One region of the Mesorhizobium sp. GW821-FHT07A06 genome, then DNA from elsewhere that is predicted to be linked to it. Evidence: riboswitches for the same ligand, from Rfam matches in the RefSeq annotation. Region 1 holds a riboswitch; the other holds the start of a gene.
The links. Region 1 has a riboswitch for cobalamin ahead of AC07SZ_RS14055 (aromatic ring-hydroxylating oxygenase subunit alpha). Riboswitches for the same ligand answer to the same signal wherever they lie in the genome.
Positions count from the first base shown of each region.

Region 2: linked by a shared signal. The riboswitch ahead of AC07SZ_RS02735 (DUF1636 family protein) and the one ahead of AC07SZ_RS14055 (aromatic ring-hydroxylating oxygenase subunit alpha) in region 1 are both predicted to bind cobalamin.

Region 1 covers NZ_JBWKRC010000003.1:726,569-730,867, reverse strand. Annotated here, with positions in the region: gene AC07SZ_RS14080 (ABC transporter ATP-binding protein) at 1-68, shown strand, start outside; gene AC07SZ_RS14075 (DUF680 domain-containing protein) at 138-374, opposite strand; gene AC07SZ_RS14070 (DUF680 domain-containing protein) at 443-646, opposite strand; gene AC07SZ_RS14065 (DUF680 domain-containing protein) at 718-918, opposite strand; gene AC07SZ_RS14060 (hypothetical protein) at 1,234-1,386, opposite strand; cobalamin riboswitch at 1,413-1,613, shown strand; gene AC07SZ_RS14055 (aromatic ring-hydroxylating oxygenase subunit alpha) at 1,730-2,977, shown strand; gene AC07SZ_RS14050 (FAD-binding oxidoreductase) at 2,998-4,098, shown strand; gene AC07SZ_RS14045 (PqqD family peptide modification chaperone) at 4,242-4,299, shown strand, end outside.
Region 2 covers NZ_JBWKRC010000001.1:553,124-557,422, forward strand. Annotated here, with positions in the region: gene AC07SZ_RS02725 (bifunctional helix-turn-helix transcriptional regulator/GNAT family N-acetyltransferase) at 1-416, shown strand, start outside; gene AC07SZ_RS02730 (GyrI-like domain-containing protein) at 423-1,256, opposite strand; cobalamin riboswitch at 1,520-1,724, shown strand; gene AC07SZ_RS02735 (DUF1636 family protein) at 1,815-2,228, shown strand; gene AC07SZ_RS02740 (ABC transporter ATP-binding protein) at 2,209-2,997, shown strand; gene AC07SZ_RS02745 (ABC transporter substrate-binding protein) at 3,043-3,990, shown strand; gene AC07SZ_RS02750 (FecCD family ABC transporter permease) at 3,990-4,299, shown strand, end outside.

The sequences.
Region 1 (4,299 bases):
ACTTGCATATCTTCGACACTGATGGGCGATCCTTCGCGCTGCATGAAGCGGAAGCAAAGGCGGCTTAGAAGCCCGTCTCGACAGAAAAAAGCGGCGGGCAAGGCCCGCCGCTTTATTTATAGGATCGACTTTGGCTGTTAGTGGCCGAAGAGGTTCCGGTCGGTGCCCTGGGGCGCGGACTTCTGCACGTCGCCCGACGAATTGAGCAGCTTGTAGACGGGCGAATCGCCGTTGCGGATCGAACCCGTACGCGAGTTGTCGACCGAAGTCGCGGCAGGCTGGTTGGCGCCATTGGAGCCGTAGTTGTCGCTGCCGGCGAAAGCGCTGCCGGAGAGAGCCAGAACGGCGGCGGCGGCAATGATGATCTTGTTCATTTCAAGTCTCCTGAATTTCAAGTTTCAGCAGGGCGGCAGGCAAACCCGCCGCCCTGGAGAATCGGCTGTTAGTGGCCGAAGAGATTGCGGTCTGCACCCTGGACAGACGTCTGAGCAGCCGGTTCCGACTTCCTGATCGACGCGGTGTAAGAGCTGTCGGCCGAAGTGGCAGCGGGCTGGTTGGCGCCGTTGGAGCCGTAGTTGTCGCTGCCGGCGAAAGCGCTGCCGGAGATAGCCAGAACGGCGGCGGCAGCAAGGACGATCTTCTTCATTTCAAGTCTCCTGAATTCTTCGAGTTCCGCCAAGGCGGCGAGCCAGTGCCACCGCCTGCGGGAATCGACTGTTAGTTGTTGCCGAAGAGGTTGCGATCGGCACCCGTGACAGGCGCCTGGGCAGCCGGTTCCGACTTCTTGGTCGAAGCGGTGTACGAACCGTCGACGGCAGCAGTGGCTGCAGGCGCATTCGAACCGTAGTGATCGCTACCAGCGAAGGCGCTGCCGGAAATGGCCAGAAGGGCGGCGGCAGTGAGAACAATCTTTTTCATTTTTGGTACTCCAGTATTTTTACGTCCGTCTAGCGGCGTGTCTTGGGATTAAAATCGCGTCGTTCGGACAGCCCCGATGTGGGAAAGCCTGATGGCCGTTTCCAATCACGAAGTTGTTCCGTGTGGACCAAGAGTCCACCACTTGAAATTGTACCAAAGCCTTCCGGATCAAAGATTTTTCTTTTTGATATCAATCGATTAGATAAAATCACCACCGAGATCACCTGATGTATCGGAGGCTCAGCGTTCACACCGTGCTGTACGCACCGTCAACAGAAACGAACCGTTCGGTTCGATTTTAGAATCTGCTAATAGTCACTTTTCGAAACCATTAACCTTTTCTGCTTCGATTCCGGGCGATTTTCGATAGCCGGCACCATCGTCACCGAGACGCGTTTCGTGGCCGCTGTTTCCGATCCGATCGCTGCGCAGGCGTGTCGCGCCACATGGATGCGATGTCGCTTTCATGCCGATGTCGCATTCGCTGTCGTGATTAGATCATGGCCATCTCAGGTGCCGCTTCGTGACGACGGGGCGGAGAATTGGGAAGCCGGTCAAAGTCCGGCGCTGCCCCCGCAACGGTGGTGGAGTTCAAGTCGCAACGGGAGACCACTGGGCGAAAGCCTGGGAAGGTGTCGCGACCGTCCGAAGGGACACTCCAGAGCCCGGAAACCAGCCCGAGATTTCTAAACTCGACTGATCGCGGTGGGCGGTCAAGAGGTGGATGGTGCATGACCGGCGCTTCGCCGGGACTGCATCCGATCCTTCCTCCATCACCACCATAGTCAGTCCTTAAACACGAGGACAGGACATGGATGCGCGTAACGATATGCTGAGGCTGTTGAACAGCCGCAGAGAGGGTTTCTCGCTGGAGCAGCCCTTCTACACCGACCCGGACTATTTCAAGCTCGACATGGAGCTGATCTGGTACCGCGACTGGCTTTTCATCGGCCACGATTGCGAATTGCCCAAGCCCGGCAGCTTCATCACCGTGCAGATCGGCGACTACCCGGTCGTGCTGGTGCGCGATCAGCAGGGCAAGATCAATGCCTTCCACAATTCCTGCCGCCATCGCGGCAGCAGGGTCTGCAACACGGACAAGGGCACGGCCGCCAAGCTGGTCTGTCCCTATCACCAGTGGACCTATGAGCTCGACGGTCGCCTGCTGTTTGCCCGCCAGATGGCCGACGGCTTCGACAAGAGCCAGTTCGGGCTGAAGCCGGTCGCCTGCGAAAGCGTCGCCGGTTACATCTTCATCTGCCTGGCGAAGGAGCCAGCCGACTTCGCGCCGATGCGGGCGATGATCGAACCCTATCTCAAGCCGCACCGGCTCAGCGAGGCAAAGATCGCATTCGAGAGCACCATCGTCGAAAAGGGCAATTGGAAGCTCGTCTGGGAAAACAACCGCGAGTGCTATCACTGCGCGGGCAATCACCCGGAGCTGTGCAAAACCTTCCCGGAAGCACCGACCGTGACCGGCGTGCAAGGCGCCGACAGCGATCCGGAGATGCTGGCGCACTGGGCCAAATGCGAAGCGGCCGGCCTGCCGAGCAAGTTCCGCATCGACCCGGCGGGGCAATACCGCGCCACGCGGGCGCCGCTGCTGCGCGATGCGGTCAGCTACACGATGAACGGCAAGCGGGCGGTGAAGAAGGACCTCTCCGACAGCGTCTCGGCCGACCGTATCGGCACGTTGATGCACTATCACTATCCGACGACATGGAACCATATCCTGATCGACCATGCCGTCACCTTCCGCGTGCTGCCGATCAGTGCGACCGAAACCGCCGTGACGACCAAATGGCTGGTCCACAAGGACGCGGTCGAGGGCGTCGATTACGATCTTGCCGAACTCACCCATGTGTGGACCGAGACCAACGACCAGGACCGCCGCATCGTCGAGGAAAACGCCCTCGGCATCCTGTCGCCGGCCTATGAGCCCGGTCCCTATTCGGAGCTGCATGAGGGTGGCGTGATCCAGTTCGTCGACTGGTACGCCCGCTTCATCGGCCCGCGCCTCGCCGAAGGCGGCCGGCCGGCGCTGCGCAGCGTCGCCTGAGAGGTTGAGGGATGAATGCGATGACCGACCTTGGCCTCTATCGCCATCTCGATCAGATGGCGCCCTGGAACGACAGGCTGCAGGTGCTGGAAGTGATCGGCGTCAGCGACGAGGCGCCTGACGTCAAGACCTTCACGTTCCGATCGGACAACCAGACCTGGTTCCGCTACAAGCCGGGCCAGTTCGTGACGCTGGAGTTGCCTGCGCCGGACGGGCCGCTGATGCGCACCTATACACTGTCCTCCTCACCGTCGCGGCCGTTCTCGATCTCGGTCACGGTCAAGGCGCAGGCCGGCAGCATCGGCACGCGATGGATGTTCGATCACCTGACACCCGGTTCGCACGTCAAGGCTTATGGGCCGAGCGGGGACTTTTCGCTGCACAGCCATCCGGCGGCCAAATACCTGTTCATCTCGGCCGGTTCCGGCGTGACGCCGATGATGTCGATGCTGCGCTGGCTGAACGACTGCGCGCCATGGACCGATGTCGGCTTCGTCAATTGCGCGCGTCGCGCCGAAGAGATCATTTTCCGCAAGGAGCTCGAGCTGCTCGGCAGTCATATGCCGGGCTTGTCGCTGGGCTTCATGATCGAGGAGCGGTCAAGCCGCGAGGGCTGGTATGGCCATATGGGCCGCATAGACGCCATCCGGCTGCCATTGCTGGCGCCCGATTTCCGTGAACGCGAAATCTTCTGCTGTGGTCCGGACCCTTTCATGCGCGCCGTGCGCGGCATGCTGGAAGCCGCCGGCTTCGACATGACGAAATACCATCAGGAGAGCTTTGCCGCACCCGCGGTGGAGGAAATCCCGGCGCCGTTCGCAACGCCGTCGCAGGATGGCGTGGCCGTTCCCGTCGAGGCCGCAACGCCGATCCGCTTCGCGTTTTCGGACGTCGACGCCGAATGCGTCGCCGGCCAGACCGTGCTGCAGACGGCGCGTGCCTCTGGCGTGCGGATACCCGCGGCCTGCGAATTCGGCCTGTGCGGAACCTGCAAGGTCAAGAAAGTCTCCGGTGCCGTCGAGATGAGCCACAATGGCGGCATCCTCGATCACGAGATCGACGACGGCTTCATCCTCGCCTGCTGCTCGAAGCCGCTATCGGCTCTCGAAATCGAGGCGTGATCGCCTTGCGCTCCAACTGATCGCCGGAAATGTCGGCGCCCTGCCGGCGCCGGTTGCCTTGCCAAGAAAGAACCGAGCGTTTACAGGCGTTGTCAGTGGAAGCGATCCCGCTGGCGGGCGGGGCTTGTGAAGCGGGGGCAACAATGACGCATGATTGCGGCACCTATGCGGTTGCGAGCAGGGACATCGTCTTCGAATCCT
Region 2 (4,299 bases), on a different contig from region 1:
TGCTCTACGCACAGGACTATGGCTGGGACGAAACCTATGAGGCGCTGGTTGCCGAAATCCTCGCGGCATTTGTCAAATCCTTCGACCCGAAATGGGAACGAAGCTGGATCGCCGAGCGCGAAGGCGAGGTGGTCGGCTCGGTCTTCGTCGTGCGCAAATCGGATCAGGTGGCGAAGCTGCGCCTGCTCTATGTCGAACCTTCGGCGCGTGGCCTCGGCATAGGCAGGCGACTGGTCGAGGAATGCATCGGCTTTGCCCGTGCGAAGGGCTACAACACGCTGACCTTGTGGACCAACGATATCCTGATCGCCGCCCGGCACATCTACCAGGCGGTCGGCTTCAAACTGACCGAGGAAGAACCGCACCACTCCTTCGGCAAGGATCTGGTCGGCCAGACCTGGGACTTGGAATTGTGATCTCTGCTAAGCCTTGACGGGTATCCAGATCTCCAGTCCGCCATTGCCGCTGCGCGGATCGAACTCCGGGCCATAGCGTTCGAATTCGGGGGCGTCCGCTATCTCGTGCCCGGAGGCCGGCAGCCATTTGTTCCAGATCGTGTTGACGGTCCGGCGGATAGTCGAGATGTGTTCGCGATGCGAAAACACCGCGTATTTCTGGGCGGGTATGCGCACGCGGCTGAGTTCCCTTGGAAGGTCGGAAAAGTCGGTGACCTCGACACCGGCGACGTAGTCGAAATTGCCGGCATCGTCGCCGTTGGCGCAGACACCGTAGGCGACGTCGCCAGTCTCGCTCGGAATGTTGCCGATATAGGGGCCGAAGCGTTGCCACTGCATCGGAATGGCGGCGCTGGTTTCACAGTTGTAGCGTTCGCCGAGCCCAGCGATCAGCAACGGCCGGCTGGTCTCGAAGCGCGGTGGTTCGAGGGCGGAAAGAAAGGATTGGTCCATCAGGATCGGCTCCACGAGGTCGAGGGTGTTGGTCGAGCCTTGCGCGCGCACCATCTCCGGCGTGGTGCCGAACTGGTCGCGGAAGGCGCGGGTGAAAGCCTCATGCGAGCTGTAGCCGGCATCGAGCGCCACCGATAGGATGTCGGGCGCTCCGCCGGCCAGCCGGCGCGCCGCCTCGGTCAGCCTGCGCGCGCGCATGTAGCCCATGACCGAGCGGCCGGTGGCGGCGCCGAAGGCGCGCGTCACATGAAAGCGCGACACGCCGCTGCTTTGGGCGACATCGTCGAGCGAGATCGCCTCCGGCAGATGGCTCTCGACGAACCATAGCGCTTTCTCGGTCGGGTTCATGGCTCCTCGCATTGAGGGGATCATCTTGCCACCTTCGCGCGCGGCAGTTTGATCGGAATTGCGCTCGCCGCGCAATCCGGACGGCAACGCTCCGCAGCCAACAGCATCTGGCTCGCTGGCTTCTTCCGGCAGCAAGCTCTCACTTGACGCCGCCGCGCGCTATCGTCTAAGACGTAATGTAATTACATAACATATAAAATTCGAGCGCCGCGGCGGGATCGACAATGCACCGAGAAATCCGTTGCGAAGCAATTGGGGGAAAACTACGATCGAGTGGTGATGGTCCCCGAGTCGAAAGGCGAGGGGTGAAAAGGGAACACGGTGAGACCCAAGAGGTCGAAGCCGTGGCTGCCCCCGCAACTGTAAGCGGTGAGCAAGATCCGAAATGCCACTGGCCGGCAAGGCTGGGAAGGCAGGATTGCGCAAGGACCCGCGAGCCAGGAGACCTGCCATCACCAAGTTGACCGGACGGGGTGTGCCGGGAGGAAACGTGGACGTCGGTCTTGTCGGCCGGCTCGCCAACATCCTTCCGTCGCCAGTTTTGGAAAGTGACGGAAGTTGGACGGCGCCATCGATCACCGCATCATCGTGTGCACGCTTTGCCGTGATGTTTCGACCGGCATCAGGTCGGGCGAAAGCCTATGCGCCGATTTGCGCTCCCGGCTCTCGGCCCACGATGAACCCGCCGTGGCGCATGGCTTCACGATCGAAGGCGTCGAATGCATGGCGGGCTGCGCACGGCCGTTGACGGTAGCCTTCCAGGCTCCGGGCAAGGCCACCTATCTTTTCGGCTCCGTCGATGCCGAGGCCGATGTTGGCGACCTTGTGCGATTTGCCAGGCTTTACGCCTCGCTTGCCGACGGCTGGTGCAATTCCGGACAACGTCCGCCGCGACTGGCCGGCAAGACGCTGGCTCGCATCCCGGCGCCGGGCAAGCTGGGGGGGATAGTCGATGACAATGCCACTTCTTGAAGCGCGCGACCTGGGTGCCGTGGCGAATGGCCGGAATCTGGTCCATGCGGTCAGCCTCTCCATCGCCACCGGCGATCGTCTCGCCATCATCGGCCCCAATGGCGCCGGCAAGACGACGCTGCTGCGCATGCTGTCGGGCATGCTCAGGCCAAGTTCGGGCGAGGTGAAGCTTGGCGGGCGACGCCTGGACAGAATCTCGACAGCCGAGCGGGCCCTGCACATGGCCGTCGTCGGCCAGACCGACCAGCCGGATCCGCGGCTGGCGGTGATCGACTATGTCGAACTCGGCCGCGTTCCGCATGCCGGCCTGAGGCGCAGGAGCGAGGAGCGCGACATCGTCGTCGATGCCTTGCGCCGGACTGGGCTTCTACCGCTGCTTGGCCGCACGATCGGCTCGCTGTCCGGCGGGGAGCGCCAACGCGCCCAGCTGGCGCGCGCCATCGCGCAGGAACCGAAGGTGTTGTTCCTCGACGAGCCGACCAACCATCTCGACCCGCGTGCTCGCGGCGAGCTTCTCGAACTCGTCGCCGGCTTCGGCATGACGGTGATCGCGGTGCTTCACGACCTGACCCTGGTGGCGCCTTTCGCCACCAGGGTCGCGGTGATGAACGAAGCCCGGCTGCACGCGTTGGCCGCACCGCGCGAAGCGCTGACGCAAGAGCTGATCCGCGAGATTTTCGGTGTCGACGTGTTTCGCCTGCGCCATCCCACCGAGGACCGCGAACTGACCGTGTTCGATGTTCCGAACCGCGCCGCGCCGCCATCCTGAACGAACCCATCCCCATCGGCACTGTTCAACCAAGGAGCAAAATCCGTGAAACGTCTCGCCTTGTCGCTCGTCTTTTCTTTGCTGGCCTCTACCGCCTTCGCTTTCCCCGTCACCGTCGACAGTTGCGGCAAGCCGTTGACCTTCGACGCGCCGCCCAAGCGCGCCGTCATCCACGACCTCAACATGGCCGAGATGGCCTTCGCGCTGAAGCTGCAGCCGTCGATCGTCGGCCTGACCGGCATCACCGGATGGTACAAGGTCGGCCCCGAATTCAAGGCCGAGCAGGGCTCCATCCCGGAACTCGCGCCCAAATACCCGACGCTCGAAAACCTGGTCGCCGTCGAGCCCGATTTCTTCTTCGCCGGCTGGTACTATGGCATGAAGCCGGGTGGCGACGTGACGCCCGATACGCTCGCCCCGCACGGCATCAAGACACTGGTGCTGACCGAAAGCTGTGTCCATCTCGACAAGAACCGCCCGGCGGCTTCCATGGACCTGCTCTATGGCGATGTTGAAAAGCTGGGCAAGATCTTTGGCAAGGAGACAGAGGCGCAGAAGCTTGTTGCCGGCTGGAAGGCGCAACTCGCCGACATCACCGCGAAGGTCGGCAGCGCCAAGGGAACCCGCGTGTTCCTCTATGATTCCGGCGATGACAAGCCGTTCACCGCCGGAAAATTCGCTATTCCCAGCGCCATGATCACGGCCGCCGGCGGCGACAACATCATGGCCGACATGGACACCAGCTGGGGCAATACGGACTGGGAAACGGTGGCCTCGCGCAACCCGCAATTCCTCATCCTGCTCGATTACCAGGATGGCGGCGGCTACAGGAAACTGCTCGATTTCTTGAAGGCCCATCCGGCAATGAGGGAGACGGACGCGGTCAAGAACGAGCGTTTCGTGGCGCTGCGCTATGCCGAACTGACGCCCGGACCTGCAAACATCGAGGCGATCGCCAAGATCGCCAAGGCGATGCATCCGGAAGCGTTCTGATGCTTCTTGCCCCCGGGCATAAATCCGGCGCGCTTTCCGGGCACAAGGGATTCGCGTTGGCGATGGTGGCGGGCATGGTGGCGGTCGTCGCCCTCGTGCTGCTGTCGATCGCCTATGGTTCGACGCTGATCCCGCTGAGCGACGTCATCGGCTCGCTTGGCCATGCCGTCGGGCTGCATGAACACCAGGTGTCGGGCCCGGTCGGCAAGATCGTCGTCGATCTCAGGCTGCCGCGCACGATCCTGGCGATCTGTGTCGGTGCCGGCCTCGGCATGACAGGTGCGTTGCTGCAGACGGTGACCCGCAACG